3 regions of the Clostridiisalibacter paucivorans DSM 22131 genome follow, and region 2 is predicted to be linked to each of the others. Evidence: riboswitches for the same ligand, from Rfam matches in the RefSeq annotation. Region 2 holds a riboswitch; each other region holds the start of a gene.
The links. Region 2 has a riboswitch for glycine ahead of Q326_RS0106860 (alanine/glycine:cation symporter family protein). Riboswitches for the same ligand answer to the same signal wherever they lie in the genome.

Region 1: linked by a shared signal. The riboswitch ahead of gcvT (glycine cleavage system aminomethyltransferase GcvT) and the one ahead of Q326_RS0106860 (alanine/glycine:cation symporter family protein) in region 2 are both predicted to bind glycine.
Region 3: linked by a shared signal. The riboswitch ahead of Q326_RS0107440 (GrdX family protein) and the one ahead of Q326_RS0106860 (alanine/glycine:cation symporter family protein) in region 2 are both predicted to bind glycine.

The regions. Positions count from the first base shown of each region.
Region 1 is NZ_JHVL01000010.1:2,902-8,767, forward strand. Features, by position in the region: gene lpdA (dihydrolipoyl dehydrogenase) at 1-48, opposite strand, end outside; gene gcvPB (aminomethyl-transferring glycine dehydrogenase subunit GcvPB) at 69-1,523, opposite strand; gene gcvPA (aminomethyl-transferring glycine dehydrogenase subunit GcvPA) at 1,520-2,866, opposite strand; gene gcvH (glycine cleavage system protein GcvH) at 2,868-3,251, opposite strand; gene gcvT (glycine cleavage system aminomethyltransferase GcvT) at 3,267-4,370, opposite strand; glycine riboswitch at 4,441-4,536, opposite strand; gene lplA (lipoate--protein ligase) at 4,838-5,818, shown strand.
Region 2 is NZ_JHVL01000014.1:49,155-55,020, forward strand. Features, by position in the region: gene Q326_RS0106855 (Na+/H+ antiporter NhaC family protein) at 1-739, shown strand, start outside; glycine riboswitch at 888-972, shown strand; glycine riboswitch at 975-1,054, shown strand; gene Q326_RS0106860 (alanine/glycine:cation symporter family protein) at 1,189-2,529, shown strand; gene Q326_RS0106865 (BaiN/RdsA family NAD(P)/FAD-dependent oxidoreductase) at 2,592-3,809, shown strand; gene Q326_RS0106870 (spore germination protein) at 4,005-5,531, shown strand; gene Q326_RS0106875 (Ger(x)C family spore germination protein) at 5,521-5,866, shown strand, end outside.
Region 3 is NZ_JHVL01000018.1:32,433-38,298, forward strand. Features, by position in the region: gene Q326_RS0107430 (Na/Pi cotransporter family protein) at 1-1,115, shown strand, start outside; gene Q326_RS0107435 (DUF362 domain-containing protein) at 1,302-2,411, shown strand; glycine riboswitch at 2,553-2,655, shown strand; gene Q326_RS0107440 (GrdX family protein) at 2,828-3,187, shown strand; gene trxB (thioredoxin-disulfide reductase) at 3,247-4,194, shown strand; gene trxA (thioredoxin TrxA) at 4,252-4,572, shown strand; gene Q326_RS0107455 (glycine/sarcosine/betaine reductase component B subunit) at 4,615-5,866, shown strand, end outside.

The DNA.
Region 1 (5,866 bases), on a different contig from region 2:
AACATATCCGCCAGGGCCTCCTCCTATAATTAATATCCTTTTATCCATTCTCACACCTACCTTTGTTATTAACCTTGCCATTTTAGTATAGGTTTTCTCGCTGCCTTTACTTCATTTACCCTTTTTACTGGAGTAGTTTGAGGAGCAGATTTCAATATTTCTGGATTTTCCTTTGATTCATCAGCAATCTTTATCATGGCATCTATAAATTTATCCAATGTTTCCACGCTTTCCGTCTCAGTAGGTTCTATCATAAGGGCTTCACTTACAATCAATGGAAAATATATAGTTGGTGGATGATATCCATAATCTAAAAGCCTCTTTGCAACATCTAGTGTAGATACATTAAGTTCTCCTCCCTTCACTCCTGACAGTACAAACTCATGTTTGCATAGTCTATCAAATGGTAGGTTATAATGACTCTTTAGTTTTTCTTTTAAATAGTTGGCATTTAATACAGCTATTTCACTAGCCCTTTTCAAACCTTCTCCTCCCATAGTTAACATATATGAAAGGGCCCTTACCAACACTCCAAAATTCCCATAATATTCTTTAACCTTGCCAATTGAATGGGGCCTATCATAATCAAATTTATAAACTTTTCCATCGTAATCTACCGCTGGAACAGGAAGAAACTTTTCTAACTTTTCCTTCACACCTACAGGTCCACTACCAGGTCCTCCTCCTCCGTGGGGAGTAGAAAGGGTTTTATGAATATTTAAATGAACCACATCAAATCCCATATCTCCAGGTCTAGCTGCCCCCATTATTGCATTCATATTTGCTCCATCATAATACACTAATCCTCCTACATCATGGATGATCTTTGTAATCTCTAATATATCTTCTTCAAACAATCCCAATGTATTGGGATTGGTCAACATTAATCCTGCAATATCTTTATCAGCAATCTCACGCAATGCATCTATATCTACGAGTCCCCTCTCATCAGATTTGACTTCAACTATATCAAATCCTGCTACAATGGCACTGGCAGGGTTAGTTCCATGGGCTGAATCTGGTATTATTATCTTGGTTTTATTCTTATCTTCATTATAGTCATGGTATGCCTTTATCAGCATAAGCCCTGTCAACTCTCCATGGGCACCCGCTGCAGGCTGTAATGTAAATCTATCCATACCTGTAAGCTCACATAAATTCTTATCTAATTTATGCATAAGTTCCATATTTCCTTGTACTGATTTCTCAGACTGATATGGATGAGTATAGACAAAACCTTCTAATTTAGCCATTTCTTCGTTTCTTTTGGGATTATATTTCATCGTACATGACCCCAATGGATAAAATCCTGTATCCACTCCAAAATTTTTATTAGATAATAGAGTAAAATGCCTTATTACATCGACTTCACTTACCTCCGGCAATTCCGCTGGTGACTTCCTTATATAGTCATTGGGAATAAAATCTTTTATATCTTTATTCTCCACATCATTTTCAGGTAATGAATATGCCCTCCTGCCCTTTTTAGATAATTCAAATATTAGGTTATTATATTCTTTCATTTTATCCCCTCCAAAACCTCAACTAATGTATCTATCTCCTTCTTAGTTCTCTTTTCTGTAACACAGTATAAAATTGTATCTTTCTGTTGAGGATAATCCTTCTCCAATAGATATCCACCTAATATATCTTTTTGATATAATTTTTCATTGATAGTTTCTGCATCCACATTTGCTGCTATGCTAAACTCTTTAAAAAATGGCTTATTAAATGCATCCCTATACTTACCACTCCTTGTTATGAGTTCATGGGCATAATGGGCCTTTTGAAATGACATCTCTGCCACTTCCCTAATACCTTCTTTGCCTAAAACTGTCATATATACAGCTGCCGCCAATGCATTTAATGCTTGATTAGAGCATATATTAGATGTGGCCTTTTCCCTTCTTATATGCTGTTCTCTAGCCTGTAACGTAAGTACAAAGGACCTTTTTCCATCGACATCTTCTGTCTGACCAACTATTCTACCAGGCATCTTTCTCATAAGTGCCTTTTTAACAGCCATAAATCCTAAATAAGGTCCCCCAAAGTTTAATGGATTTCCTAATGACTGTCCCTCTCCCACTACTATATCAGCACCTAAATTACCTGGAGATTCCAATAGTCCCAATGCAATAGGGTCTACTGTCATAATAAATAAGGTCTTTTTATCGCTATGGGCTATTTTTTCGATCTCTTTAATCTCTTCAATTACACCAAAAAAGTTAGGGTATTGTACTATAACTGCTGCTATATCCTTAGACATTTTAGACTCAAGTATTTCTCTATCTGTCTCTCCATCTACCATATCTACTTCTACTATATTTATACCTTGAAATCTAGCATATGTCTTTAACACCCTTCTGTATTCAGGGTGTACAGTCTTAGATACAATTACATCCTTTCTTCTAGTCTTACCCACAGCCATCATCATCGATTCAGCCAATGCTGTAGCCCCATCATATATGGATGCATTTGCCACATCCATATCTGTCAAATTACAAATAAGAGTTTGATATTCAAATATAGTCTGCAGTGTCCCTTGACTTATTTCCGCTTGATATGGGGTATAGGAAGTGTAAAACTCTGATCTAGATATCACATGATTTACTACTGATGGAATATAATGATCATATGCTCCTGCCCCTAAAAAGCAAGTCAAATCCTTTATAGTTTTGTTTTTCTTACTCAATTCCTCCATCAATGTAGAAAGTTCCATTTCAGATAATGGACCATCTATATCTAATTTTTTATTCAATCTTACATTATCGGGTATATCACTAAAAAGCTCGTCTAAAGATGTTAATCCTAATTGAGATAACATCTCTTTTATATCTTCTCTTCCATTGGGTATATAAGGAAACATATTACGCCTCCTCTTCACAGAATTTTTCATATTCCTCTGCACTCAACAATTCATCTATTTGAGTATCATCCAATATCTCAATAGATACAATCCAGTTTTCATAGGGTTCTGTATTTACCAACTCTGGCTCATCCTCTAGATCATCATTAACCTCAATTATTTTACCATCTATGGGCATATTTATATCTGACGCAGCCTTTACTGATTCTACTACTCCAAAGGCATCTCCCAATTCAAATTCATCTTCAACCTCAGGCAATTCAACATAAACAATATCCCCCAATGCATTTTGTGCAAAATCTGTAATTCCTATATATGCCTTATCCCCTTCTACTTTAACCCATTCATGATCTTTTGAATAATATAAATCCTTTAAAGTTTTCATATTTAATTTCCTCCCTTATTTTTTATAATTCTTTGTATAGAATTTTTTACTTATAACTTTAGCCCTTTTTGTTTTCTTTCTTATAGCTATCTGGATTTCACCATCCATATTTACAGTATTGCTCTTAATTAACGCTAAACCTATATTTTTCTTTAAAGTTGGTGAATAATATCCTGTTGTCACTACTCCAATCTCTTCATCTTTATAAATTACTGGATATCCATGTCTAGGAATACCCCTATCTAACATTTCAAATCCAATAAGTTTCCTGTTGCTTCCCTCTGCCTTTTCTTTAACTAATTTATCTTTACCTATAAAATTTTCTTTACCTAATTTCACAAAGAATCCAAACCCTGCCTCTAAAGGCGTTATCTCTTTAGATATCTCATTTCCATATAGAGGTAAAGATGCTTCAAATCTCAACGTATCTCTAGCCCCTAATCCTATAGGTTTAATTCCATCTACTTTACCTTGGGATAAAATACTTTTCCATAACTTTGGAGCATCGTTTGGAGAAAGATATATCTCAAATCCATCTTCACCTGTATATCCAGTCCTAGATATTAGCACATTTACTCCATCTATATATATATCTTTTTTACTAAAAAAGAATTTTATACTACTTAAATCATAATCAGTCATCCTTTGAAGTATCTTTTGAGCCTTTGGCCCTTGAACCGCAAATTGAGCATATTGAGATGATGTATTGTCAATATCTACATCATAAATATTGTTTTCCACCAACCACTGATAATCCTTCTCTGTATTGCTAGCATTGACCACTAACAAAAAATGTTTACTACTAAATTTATAAATCAGTAAATCATCTACAATACCTCCATCGGGATAACACATAAAACTATACATTACTTGATTATCCTTAAGTTTAGATATATCATTGGTTGCTATATACTGAATAAAATCCTCTGACTTTTCTCCCTTCACCTCTATTTCTCCCATATGAGAAACATCAAATATACCTGCATCTTTTCTTACTGATTCATGTTCAGGTATTATACCCTCAAATTCTACTGGTAATGCCCAACCTGAATAATCCACAACTTTTGCTCCAAAGTCATCATAGACTTCAAATAAAGCTGTCTTTTTCAAATTATCCATAACCACCCTCCTCATAATTTAAATTTATAATCAAAAAGGGAATATGATGGCATGACTATACTGGCTGCCTTCATATTCCCCTGTTTCTTTACCTGAGAGTTTCTACAATACCAAAAAGTGTATTGCTCCTTCGGTGCCGATTTACGGACTTTTCAGAGGTTCATCAGGAAACGATCTGTTTGCCTGAAAGTTTCTATGGTGTGTTGGCATATACCCATATTGCTTCTTCGGCTATCTCACTACAAGATATCTCTCGTAACCTTCATCTGAACATTATTTGATTTTTTTTAAAATATATACTATTTAAAATAAAGTATAATATATTATAATTTCATTTTCAATAATTATTTATATATTAACGAAGATATAACATTAAACACATAATATATACTTATATTTTTTAGGTTGTATATTATACTATATTAATTTACAATATTATTAAATAGAATCCTAAGGGGGATATTTAAATGATTATTATAGATACTGAAAACACTAATCCATATTTTAATCTTGCGGCCGAAGAATATGTGCTTAAAAACTTTGACGAAGATTGTTTTATGCTTTGGCGAAATAAAAACTGTATTGTAGTGGGAAAAAATCAAAATACTATTTCTGAAATCAATACTGATTTTGTAAAAAAGCATAATATTCCAGTAGTTAGAAGACTTTCTGGTGGAGGAGCTGTCTTTCACGATTTAGGTAATTTGAACTTTACATTTATAATGAATGAGGGTTCCAATGATTTTAATGATTTCAAAAAATTCGCTACACCTATTATCGAAGTATTGAAAACTCTATCTATAGATGCCAAATTTAGTGGTCGAAACGATATCACTATAGATTATAAAAAGATATCGGGAAATGCCCAATATATTTATAAAGATAGGGTGCTTCATCATGGTACATTATTATTTTCTTCTAATATGGCAGATTTAACTGGGGCATTGAAACCTAAAAATACTAAATTTCAAGGTAAGGGAGTAAAGTCAGTGGCCAGTAGAGTGACAAATATAGAATCTTATCTATCTAAACCCATCTCCCTCGAAACTTTTAAAAAGAAAATTATGGATTATGTATCGGATAAATATAGTAGCGAAAAGATATATACATTTACTGAAAAAGATTTGAACAATATAGACCAATTGGTAAAAACAAAATATGAAACATGGGATTGGAATTATGGTAGTTCACCTAAGTATTCCTTTTTCAACGAAAAAAAATTCCCTGGAGGGACTGTGGAATTTCACATCGATGTAAAAAAAGGTAAAATTCAAAACATAAAATTCTTTGGTGATTTTTTCGGTAAAAAAGACATTTCTCATATAGAAAACAAATTAATAGGCGTTGACCATGATTTTGATAAAATAAAAAAAGTTTTATCATCTATAAATACCCAAGAATACTTTGCAAATATAGATTTAGACAATTTAATTTCAGGTATGTTTTAGTTATAAGTTTTAATTTTTAGAAAACTCTTGTTTTTATTCCTATTTTTA
Region 2 (5,866 bases):
GGAAATAATTAATAATGCACCACTATCTATTGAGGCAATAAGGGAAACATTTGGTGCATCTGATGCTAGTGTAGTATTATTTCAGGCAGCACTATTGGCCAGTATAGTGGCATTAATAATGGGAGTTAAACAAAAATTATTTTCTATAGGAGATGGAATCGATACTTGGATAAATGGTATGAAATCTTTAGTGATTACAGGTGTAATATTATTATTGGCATGGTCAATATCTGGAGTAATTAAAGAATTGGGTACTGCTAAATTTATGGTATCTATATTGTCAGATACGATACCAGCATTTTTGCTTCCATCGATTATATTTGTCTTGGGATCTATAATATCCTTCGCTACAGGTACATCCTATGGAACCATGGGAATATTAATGCCTATTACTATACCTTTAGCCTTTGCCATAGTGCCAGAGCAAAGTTATATTATTATGAATGCAGGGGCAGTTTTAACTGGTGCAATATTTGGAGATCACTGTTCACCCATTTCAGATACAACTATATTGTCATCTATGGGAGCTGCCTGTGACCATATAGATCATATTAAGACTCAGTTGTTTTATGCCATAACTGTTGCTACTATATCAATAGTATTTGGATATATACCAGTTGGACTGGGAGTACCAGTTTATATAGTATTATTAATAGATTTAGTTATGATATTTGCAGTTGTGAACTTCTTTGGTAAGTCTGTAAAGGAAGACCAATTACAAAAATCTATGAGTAAGTAGTAGTGAAAAAGACCAAAGGCTATTTTATTTTGGTCTTTTTCTATTCGCGTAAAGTATAAAATATTCTGAATAAATATGATTATATTGACTTTAGGGATTACATTTTATAAAATCTTTTTATGGTTATTTAAAATTTAATAAGATTCGGATGAAAATAGCGGGAGAGGATAGTGAATCCACCGAAGAAGTGAATCTTTCAGGTATCCATTCTTGGATAGGACCGTTATTGGACGAACCTCTGGAGAGACTCTATTAGAGCACCGAAGGAGCAAGTTGGCTATGGCCAATGAAACTTTCAGGTAAAAAGGACAGGGGAATTTCAAATACAGAATAGAAATTCTATCTAGAGGTCATTATAAATATGACCTCTTTTTGTATTTTTGAGAGTTTAAGTAATTTTCAAATGAACTGTATGAAATTCCTACTAAAATCAAAATTAGGAGGCAAAAATGACAACATTAGTAAGGGTATTTGAAAAAATTGATTCTATTGTATGGGGACCACCATTATTGATTTTATTAGTTGGAACAGGGATTTATTTAAGTTTTAAATTAGGCTTTATACAGGTTATACATTTACCAAGGGCATTAAAGTATATTTTTCAAAAGAATGATGAGGATAATCAGGGAGATATATCTAGCTTTGCATCTCTATGTACTGCTCTCTCCTCAACTATAGGTACAGGAAATATAGTTGGGGTTGCTACAGCGGTGAAATTAGGAGGACCTGGAGCATTATTTTGGATGATAGTAGCAGCATTTTTTGGCATGGCTACAAAATATGCAGAGGGTTTATTGGCAGTTAAATATCGAGTTGTAGATGAAAATGGTCAGATGTCTGGTGGCCCAATGTATTATATTGAAAGGGGATTAAATAATAGCTTTTTAGCTAAGGCATTTGCTTTGTTTGGAATTGGTGTGGCTTTCTTTGGTATAGGAACATTTCCACAAGTAGAGGCAATTACAAGTTCTATGGAAATAGCATTTAGTATTCCAAAATGGTTGACAGGTAGTATATTGGTTTTATTAGTAGCATTGGTAACATTAGGAGGAATAAAGAGTATATCTAAAGTTGCCCAGCTTATAGTGCCTTTTATGGCTGTTCTCTATGTATTTGGAGTATTGTCAATCTTACTGTCTAATATTGAACTTATACCTAGTACAATTTCATTAATAATCAGGGGTGCATTTACTAAAACATCAGCAGTAGGTGGTTTTGCAGGTGCAGCAGCAATGAAAGCTGTTCAAGCAGGGATATCTAGAGGTGTTTTTTCCAATGAATCAGGACTGGGCTCGGCTCCTATAGCAGCGGCTGCTGCTAAGACTAATTCATGTGTAAGACAAGGGCTTATATCTATGACAGGAACATTTTTTGACACTATAGTAATATGCACAATGACAGGATTAACTTTAGTATTAACAGGAATGTGGAACTCTGAATATGCAGGGGCTTCCATGACTAATCAAGCATTTAGAAGTGGATTTTTTAACCCACAAATAGGGGAGTATATAATTACTATAGGATTAATATTCTTTGCCTTTACCACGATTATAGGATGGAACTATTATGGAGAAAGATGTACTGAATACTTAGTGGGAGTCAAGGGAATAAAATTTTACAAATTAATTTTTATTGTTCTCATAGGATTGGGACCATTTCTTAAGCTCAATCTTATATGGACTATAGCTGATATAGTAAATGGGCTCATGGCTATACCTAATCTTATAGGACTTATAGGACTAAAGTCAGTGATTTTGGCTGAGACAAAGTCATATTTTTCTAGGCTATAGTTTTAAAAAAGTGTTATAATGAATGTAAAAAATTTTGCAAAGGTCAAATAGGGAGGAATATTGTGAAATATTATGATGTGATAATTATTGGATCAGGACCAGCAGGACTTTTTACAGCGATAAATTGTGATGATAGTAACAGAGTTATTGTGTTAGAAAAGAATAATGTTGCAGGAAAGAAGCTTTTGCTTTCAGGGGCAGGACAGTGTAATATAACCCATGAGGGGAACGTAGAAGATTTTGTAAAACATTATGGTGAACATGGAAGATTTTTAAAAAATGCATTGTATAGATTTAATAATAATGATTTATTAGATTTTTTTAGAAAAAGAAAACTTGAATTTATATCTAATGATGAGGGAAAAGTATTTCCCAATACCCTTAAAGCATCGGATGTTTTGGATATCTTGATTAAAGAGTGCAATAAAAGGGGTGTAGAAATTAATTATAATTTTTGTGTAACAGATATATCATATAATGAAGAAGACAAAATATTTAATGTAAAAAGCAAGGGGAAAAAATATAAATCTTCCAATTTAGTAATTGCTACTGGGGGTAATTCATATTCTTATACTGGTTCTACAGGAGATGGATATACACTTGCATCTAAACTTGGACATAGGATAGAGGAACCTCTGCCGGCATTGACGCCTTTATATATTAAAGATTATCCCTTTGGAGATTTGTCAGGGATATCCTTTGAAGATATACCTATATATTTGTGGCGAAATAATAAAAAGATTAAGGAAACAATGGGAGATATATTGCTAACCCATAAGCATATATCAGGACCAGGGATATTAAATTTTTCTAGATATGTAAATCCCAATGATGTAATAAAGATAAATTTTATTGGTCAAAAAAACATAGAAGGATTTAGAAAGGAATTTATAAAAGATATTCAATCTAATGGTAAACTTCTTATAAAGACTTTACTGAAAAACTATTCTATACCTAAAAGGTTCATAGATGAGATTCTTAAAATTATTGGTATAGATGAAAAAATAACCTGCGCCAATTTGAATAAAAAGCTCAGAAATAGATTAGTGATGATGCTTACAGAATATCCTATGACTGTGGAGAGATTAGGAGAATTTAATATGGCAATGGTTACAAAAGGAGGAGTTTCAATTAGGGAAATAAATACCAAGACTATGGAGTCCAAAATAGTAGATGGATTATATTTTGTAGGAGAAGTTATAGATATAGATGGAGATACTGGAGGATATAATATTCAAGCAGCATTTTCTACAGCATTTGTTGCTGGAAATACAATATAAGCTTAATGACGAAGGTATAAATACAGTTAGTAGTTCGTAGTTAGTAGCTATTAGTTGATGGTGGAAATCCTATGGATTTCATCATTAACTATTAACTACTAACTTTTTTATGTCTTTTGAAATTAAAAAAATGCATGGTTTATGTAGATTATACAAATACTTATATAAAATGAATATTTATAAAGGGTGGATATAATGTTTAATCGAAAGAAAACAGAGTTTGACAAATACAATTTAGACAAATATTCTTTGTTTAAATCTATTGAAATGAATATACAAATACTTAAAGATATATTTAATCATGATGATACCATAATCTTTAGACATTTTGGAAACAAGACTGACAAAAAATTAAAATATTGTATCGTATTTATTAAAGGGATGGTAGATAAGGATATGATACATGAAAGTATAATAAGGCCTATTTTAAGAAATTCAATATTAGGAAAAGAAAAAAATACAATAGAAAGCATGGAAAATCATGTAATCACTTCAGACAACATAAAAAAGACTAAATACATAGATAAAGTGGTTAATTCAATAATTAGTGGAAATACAGTACTTTTATATGAAGGTGTACAAGAGGCATTAATAATAGAAACTATGGGATGGGAAAGTAGAGATATACAAGAGTCTGAAGTAGAAAAGTCTTTGAGGGGACCAAGGGAAGGTTTTACAGAATCTATAATCAAAAATTTAACTATGATAAGAAGAAGAATAAAGACACCTGATTTGAAGTTTAGGTTTAGAACCCTTGGATTAAGAACAAAAACTGAATGTTGTATATGTTATATTGAGGGAATAGTTAATGAAAAAATATTAAAGGAATTAAATAAAAGACTTGATAAGCTCGAAATAGATGGCTTATTGGATTCAGGATATATTGAAGAATTGATAAAAGATGCACCTTTCTCTCCATTTAGAACTATAGGAGATACTGAACGACCCGATGTTGTTGCAGGTAAAATATTGGAAGGGCGTATTGCATTATTGTTGGATGGTACTCCAGTAGCGTTGACATTGCCATATATTTTTTTAGAATATTTTCAATCTCAAGATGATTATTATACCAATTTCTATTTTTCATCAATTAACAGGTTGTTAAGGATATTATCATTTATTCTTACAATTAGTGTGCCAGCTATATACACGTCATTAATAACTTTTCATCAAGAGATGATACCTACCTCTTTGATATTGACTGTTTCTGCTTCGAGACAAGGGATACCATTTCCTACAATACTGGAGGTGTTTGCTTTATTACTTGTATTTGAAGCATTAAGGGAAACAGGGATTCGTATGCCCACATTTATAGGTCAGGCCCTTAGTATAGTTGGGGCATTGGTATTAGGGCAAGCAGCTGTAGAGGCTAGATTTGTCAGTGCACCTATGGTAATAATTGTAGCGTTTGCAGGGATAACGGGGCTTATGATTCCAAAGATTAAAGGAGCTGTGGTTTTATTAAGGGTAATATTTTTATTGTTATCATCATTTTTAGGTTTATATGGTTTCATTTTTGGAGTTGCAGGATTATTAATTCATCTATGCAGTATTTATTCCTTTGGGATACCTTATATGTCATATATAAGTACGTTAAAGATTAGTGAATTGAAGGATACAGCCATAAGAATGCCCAGATGGTATATGGAATATAGACCAAAGCTTATAGCAGATAGGAATTTCAAAAGGCAAAATAATGGGGGGAAAGGCTATGATAAATAAGAAGGTGATGATACTTTGCATATTTTGCATATTAAATATATTCATATTAAATGGCTGCTGGAGTTATAGAGAAATGGATAAGCTTGCAATTGTCGGAGGTATGGCAATAGATAAAGGGAAAAATGATAATTATTTAATAACAGCAGAAATAGTAGATTTGGAAACCGATGGCGGAGAGGTAAAAGTAAAGTCGAAAAAGATACGAATGGAAGGAGAATCTGTATTTGATGCAATAAGAAATATAATTAAAATTTCAGCAAAAAAATTATATTGGGCCCATACTAAAGCTGTTATAGTGAGTAAAGACATTGCAAAAGAGGACATAACACAAGTAA
Region 3 (5,866 bases), on a different contig from region 2:
TTATGATTAGTCTTAAAAATCCTTTTGTAGGGATTTTAGTAGGATTTGGTATTACTGCTGCAGTACAAAGTAGTAGTGCTTCCATGGCTCTTTTATTGGCATTAGCCAGTGAAGGTTTTATAACAATAGATATGGCCCTTCCAATATTGTTTGGAGATAATATTGGGACATGTGTAACTGCTTTATTGTCTAGTATTGGGGCAAGTACAACTGCCAAAAGGGCAGCTATAATGCACTTATTATTTAATCTTATAGGAACTGCTATATTTATGTTTATATTGAGGTACCCAATACAATCCCTTGTGCAGCGGTTAAGTCCTAATGATATTCAGAGGCAGATAGCAAATGCACATACATTCTTTAACATATCTAATGTTGCTATACAATTTCCATTTGCAGGTTTTATAGTAATGGCTGCAAAGAGACTTGTACCAGGAGATGAGCCAGAACCTCAAGGATTAAAATATCTAGATTCAAGGATAATTGAAACACCATCAATAGCAGTAGGTCAAGCCTCTAAAGAAGTATTGAGGATGGGAAAGATAGTACAATCTTCCTTTGAAATATCGAGGGATGCATTTTTGAAAAAGGATGAAAATTTAATTAAACAGGTTTTTGAAAGGGAAAAAAATATAAATAGACTAGAGAAGGATATTACTAAGTACTTAATTGAGCTCTCTAATGCACCATTGACTAAGGGACAGAATGAAACAGTTAAGACCTTGTTTAATACTATAAATGACTTAGAGAGAATAGGAGACCATGCAGATAATATAGCTGAATTGGCCCAATACAGTATAGATGATAATTCAGATTTTTCTGAAGATGCTATAGAAGAATTAGAAAATATGTTCGAAAATGTGGAACATGCCTTTAAGGCATCTATGGTGGCATTTAAAAGTGCCAATGGAGATATAGCCAGAGATGTTATCAGATATGAAGAAGAAATTGATTTGTTAGAAAAGAAATATAGATCTAATCATATAGAGAGATTAAATATTATGTCATGTGAGCCCACATCAGGGGTAATATTTTTAGATATTATAAGTAACCTTGAACGAATAGCAGACCATTCGTCTAATATAGCACTAACCATACTTGATGCGCTAAAGTAGATTATTATAATAAACATAGTCTTATTGTTAATCTACTATATAAGCCTTAAGAATTTTAATATTTTTAAGATTGTAGAGTCGGGAGAAAATAGAGTTGCAAATAGCAATGTAATTCTAATGATTTTCTCCCTTATTTTATATCTATTTTTTTAGTATAATATTTAATATAAAAGGGGGAATTATAGAATGGCAAGCAAAGTATTTTTTACTGATTTTAAGACAGGGAGTAAAAAGAATAATATTCCCAATAAGATTAAAAGGCTTTTTGACAAGGTAGAAGCATATAAGATTTTAGAAGACAATGATATGACTGCTATAAAATTACATTTTGGAGAAAAAGGGATGAATACTTTTTTAAACCCTATATTTGTAAGACAGATAGTAGGTAAGGTTAAGGAAGTAGGAGGACAGCCATTTTTGACTGACACAAATACATTGTATACTGGAAGTAGAACCAATAGCATAAGCCATATTCAGACTGCTATAGAAAATGGATTTGCATATCCAGTGGTAAATGCTCCCATAATTATAGCCGATGGATTATATAGTAAAAATTCTATAGGTGTAAATGTAAATTTAAAGCACTTTGATGAAGTTAAGATTGCAGGAGAGATATATAATGCCAACTCTATGATAGTATTGAGCCATGTAAAAGGTCATGAGTTGGCAGGATTTGGAGGGACTATAAAGAATTTGGCTATGGGCTGTGCTAGTGCGGCAGGAAAACAGATGCAACATTCAGATGCAAAGCCAAAGGTTAATCAACAGAAATGTGTAGGATGTAGTGCTTGTGTCCAAAACTGTCCTGTAGATGCAATAACATTGGACCAAAGAAAGGCAGAGATAAGTCCTGAAATATGTATAGGGTGTGGAGAATGTGTTACTGTCTGTCCTAAAAGGGCTATAAAAGTACAGTGGAAGACAGATAGAGTTGTATTTTTAGAGAAAATGGCTGAATTTGCCTATGGTGCCATAAAGAATAAAAAAAATAAGGTAGTATACTTTAATTTTGTTATGAATGTAACACCATTATGTGATTGTGTACCATGGAGTGATGAGCCTATAATTAATGATGTAGGAATTTTGGCATCTTATGATCCTGTAGCAATAGATCAGGCAAGTTTAGACCTTATAGATGCACAAATTGGCCATAGTAATAGTAATTTGAAATGCAATCATGGAGCAGGAGAAGATAAATTTGGAGGATTACCTTCAGGAGAAAATGGAAGAACGGTTTTAGAATATGCTGAAAGCATAGGAATGGGATCTAGGGAATATGAGTTAATAGAGTTGTAATTTTGTTAATGTAGGTTATTTTTGTTATATAAATAATAAAAAAATTTAATAAAAAACAATTATAGATTTATTGTATAATAGCACACTCTATATTATAATAGTACTAAAGAATTATACATAAATTGAATAAATTATAACTGGAGGAAAAATGCGGGAGAGTTCAAAGTTTTGGCGCCGAAGGAGTAAATCAGAGGTATTGCCGACCTGTGATGATACTCTCAGGCAAAAGGACCGTATTTGGACAGTACTCTGAAGAGCGAAAGCACCGAAGGGGCAATTCTTGAGGTTTTATTAAAGAAGAAACTCTCAGGTTTAAAACAGAGATAAGGCACTGGAATTCTAGTGCTTGTTTCTCTGTTTTTTTATTTACCGTTAAAAGAAATCATTTTCATAAAAAAATTAGGTTGTGATAAATTATGATTATAATAACTAATAATCCATTGATAAGGAATATGGATTATGTCAATGGAGAAATATTGTACTATGATGTAAATATAATGGATATATTAATTTTAGCTAGAGATAGAGTTCATCAAGGTCATAAATTAATATCTCATCCATTGTTTAGTAGTGTAAAACCCAATGAAAATCCCTATAAGACTATAATTATTTCAAAAGATAAGGGAAAGCTAGATATAAATGGCTTAAAAGTAATAGAAAATAGTATTAGTGTAGCATCTAAATTTTTAAAAAATTCTGAAATAAAGTGCTACTCTGATGAAATTTTAGAGGATTTTAAATTTATTGACTATACTATAATATCGGAAAAATTTTAAAAAGAGTGGAAGAGGGTATAAAGATTTTTAAGAAATAAAAATATAGAGGAGATGATATCATGGAAAAAATTTATGATTTGATAATAATAGGAGGAGGACCCGGTGGTCTTAGTGCTGGAATTTATGCTGGTAGGTCTAGATTAGATACATTATTAATAGAAAAAGAAAGAGCTGGTGGACAGATAGTAACTACAGAGGATGTAGAAAATTATCCAGGGGCAATGAAGGATGCTACAGGACCAGCTTTGGTAGATAGAATGGTAGAGCAAGCTGAGGGTTTTGGTGTAAAGCAAGTAATAGATACTGTTATATCAGTAAATTTAGATAATAAGATTAAAATAATCAAAGGACAAAAAGGTGAATATAAATGCAAATCTATAATAATATCATCAGGAGCAAAACCACGTCCTATGGGGATATCTGGAGAAAAAGAGTTTGCAGGAAAGGGTATCTCATATTGTGCCACATGTGATGCACCATTTTTTGAAGGATTTGATGTATATGTAATAGGGGGAGGAGATTCTGCAGTTGAAGAGGCTATATATATATCAAAATTTGCTAGAAAGGTAACTATAGTTCATAGAAGAGATAAATTGAGGGCGGCAAAATCTATTCAAGAGAAGGCATTTAAGAATGAAAAAATTGATTTTATGTGGGATACAATAGTAGAGGAAATAAAAGGTGAAGGTATTGTTGAAGAAATGATACTTAAAAATAAGAAAACAGGGGAGAATGTAGTTGTTAGAGCAAATGAAGAAGATGGGACTTTTGGAATATTTGTATTTATAGGATATATTCCCCAAACAGATTTATTTAAAGATGTTATAAATATGGATGATAGAGGGTATATAATAACTGATGAAAATATGCATACAAATATAGATGGAGTTTTTGCGGTAGGAGATTGTAGAGTTAAATCTTTAAGACAAGTGGTTACTGCATGTGCAGATGGAGCTATAGCTGCAACCCAAGCTGAAAAATATATAGAAGATAATTTTGAGGAATAGTATGATTTAGTAAGTATAGATTACAAAATTTAATAAAATAAAAAGGGAGGTTTTAAAATGATAGAAGTAGATAAAAAGACTTTTGAGGAAGAAGTGTTAAACGCTGAGGGTTATGTATTGGTAGATTTTTGGGGAAAAAGTTGTGAACCATGTAAGGCATTGATGCCCCATGTTGAAGAATTGGCACAAAAGTATGACAGCAAATTGAAATTTTGCAAATTAGATACATCAGCTGCTAGAAGATTAGCTATAAAACAAAAGGTATTGGGATTGCCAACTATAGCTATTTATAATAATGGAGAAAAAATAGATGAATTGACTAAAGATGATGCTACAGCTGAAAATATTGAAAGTATGATCAAAAAGTATGCTCAATAAAATCAATATAAATTTTTAAATAATTAGGGGAGGTGAATTAATATGGGTCTTGAAATTGGAAATATTTTCATAAAGGATGTCCAGTTTGCAGAAAGTACCGAGGTAAAAGAAGGTGTGCTTTATGTAAATAAAAATGAATTGCAGGAACTTATTATGGAAGATGACAATGTTGCAAATGTAGAAATTCATTTGGCAAGACCAGGGGAAAGTGTAAGAATTACACCTGTTAAAGATGTAATTGAACCTAGGGTAAAGGTCAATGGCCCAGGGGGGATATTTCCTGGCATACTATCAAAGGTGGATACTGTAGGCAGTGGAAGAACCAATGTTTTAAAGGGAGCAGCTGTTGTAACTACTGGTAAGATAGTAGGATTTCAAGAAGGAATTATAGATATGGCAGGGACAGGTGCAGACTATACACCTTTTTCTAAATTAAATAATGTTGTATTGGTTTGTCAACCTAAAGAAGGAATAAAGCAGCATGAACATGAAAAAATAGTAAGAATGGCAGGGCTGAAAGCATCAAGATATTTAGCACAGTTTGCCAAAGATGTGGATGCTGATGAGGTATTAACCTATGAATCTTTGTCACTTTTAGATTCAATATCTAAATATCCTGAGCTTCCCAAAGTTGCATATGTATTAATGCTCCAAAGTCAAGGGTTATTACATGACACATATGTATATGGAGTAGATGTGAAAAATATAGTGCCAACTATAATATCACCTACTGAGATTATGGATGGTGCAATAATTAGTGGAAATTGTGTATCTGCTTGTGATAAGAACACAACATATCATCATTTAAATAATCCTATAGTCCATGATTTATATAAAAAGCATGGAAAAGAATTGAACTTTGTAGGGGCTATTATAACAAATGAAAATGTATATTTGGCAGATAAGGAGAGATCATCTAATTGGACAGCTAGATTAGCTGAATATTTAGGAGTAGATGGAGTTATTATATCTCAAGAGGGATTTGGAAATCCAGATACAGATTTAATAATGAATTGCAAAAAAATAGAAGAAAAAGGTATAAAGACAGTTATAGTAACTGATGAGTATGCTGGAAGAGATGGAGGTTCCCAGTCATTGGCTGATGCAGATTCAAAGGCCGATGCAGTTGTTACTGGGGGAAATGCCAATGAAACTATAGAACTTCCTCCAATGGAAAAGATAATTGGCCATATAGATTATGTAGATAGGATTGCAGGGGGATTTGAGGGAAGTTTAAAAGATAATGGTTCCATAGTAGTTGAGCTTCAAGCTATAACTGGAGCAACTAATGAAC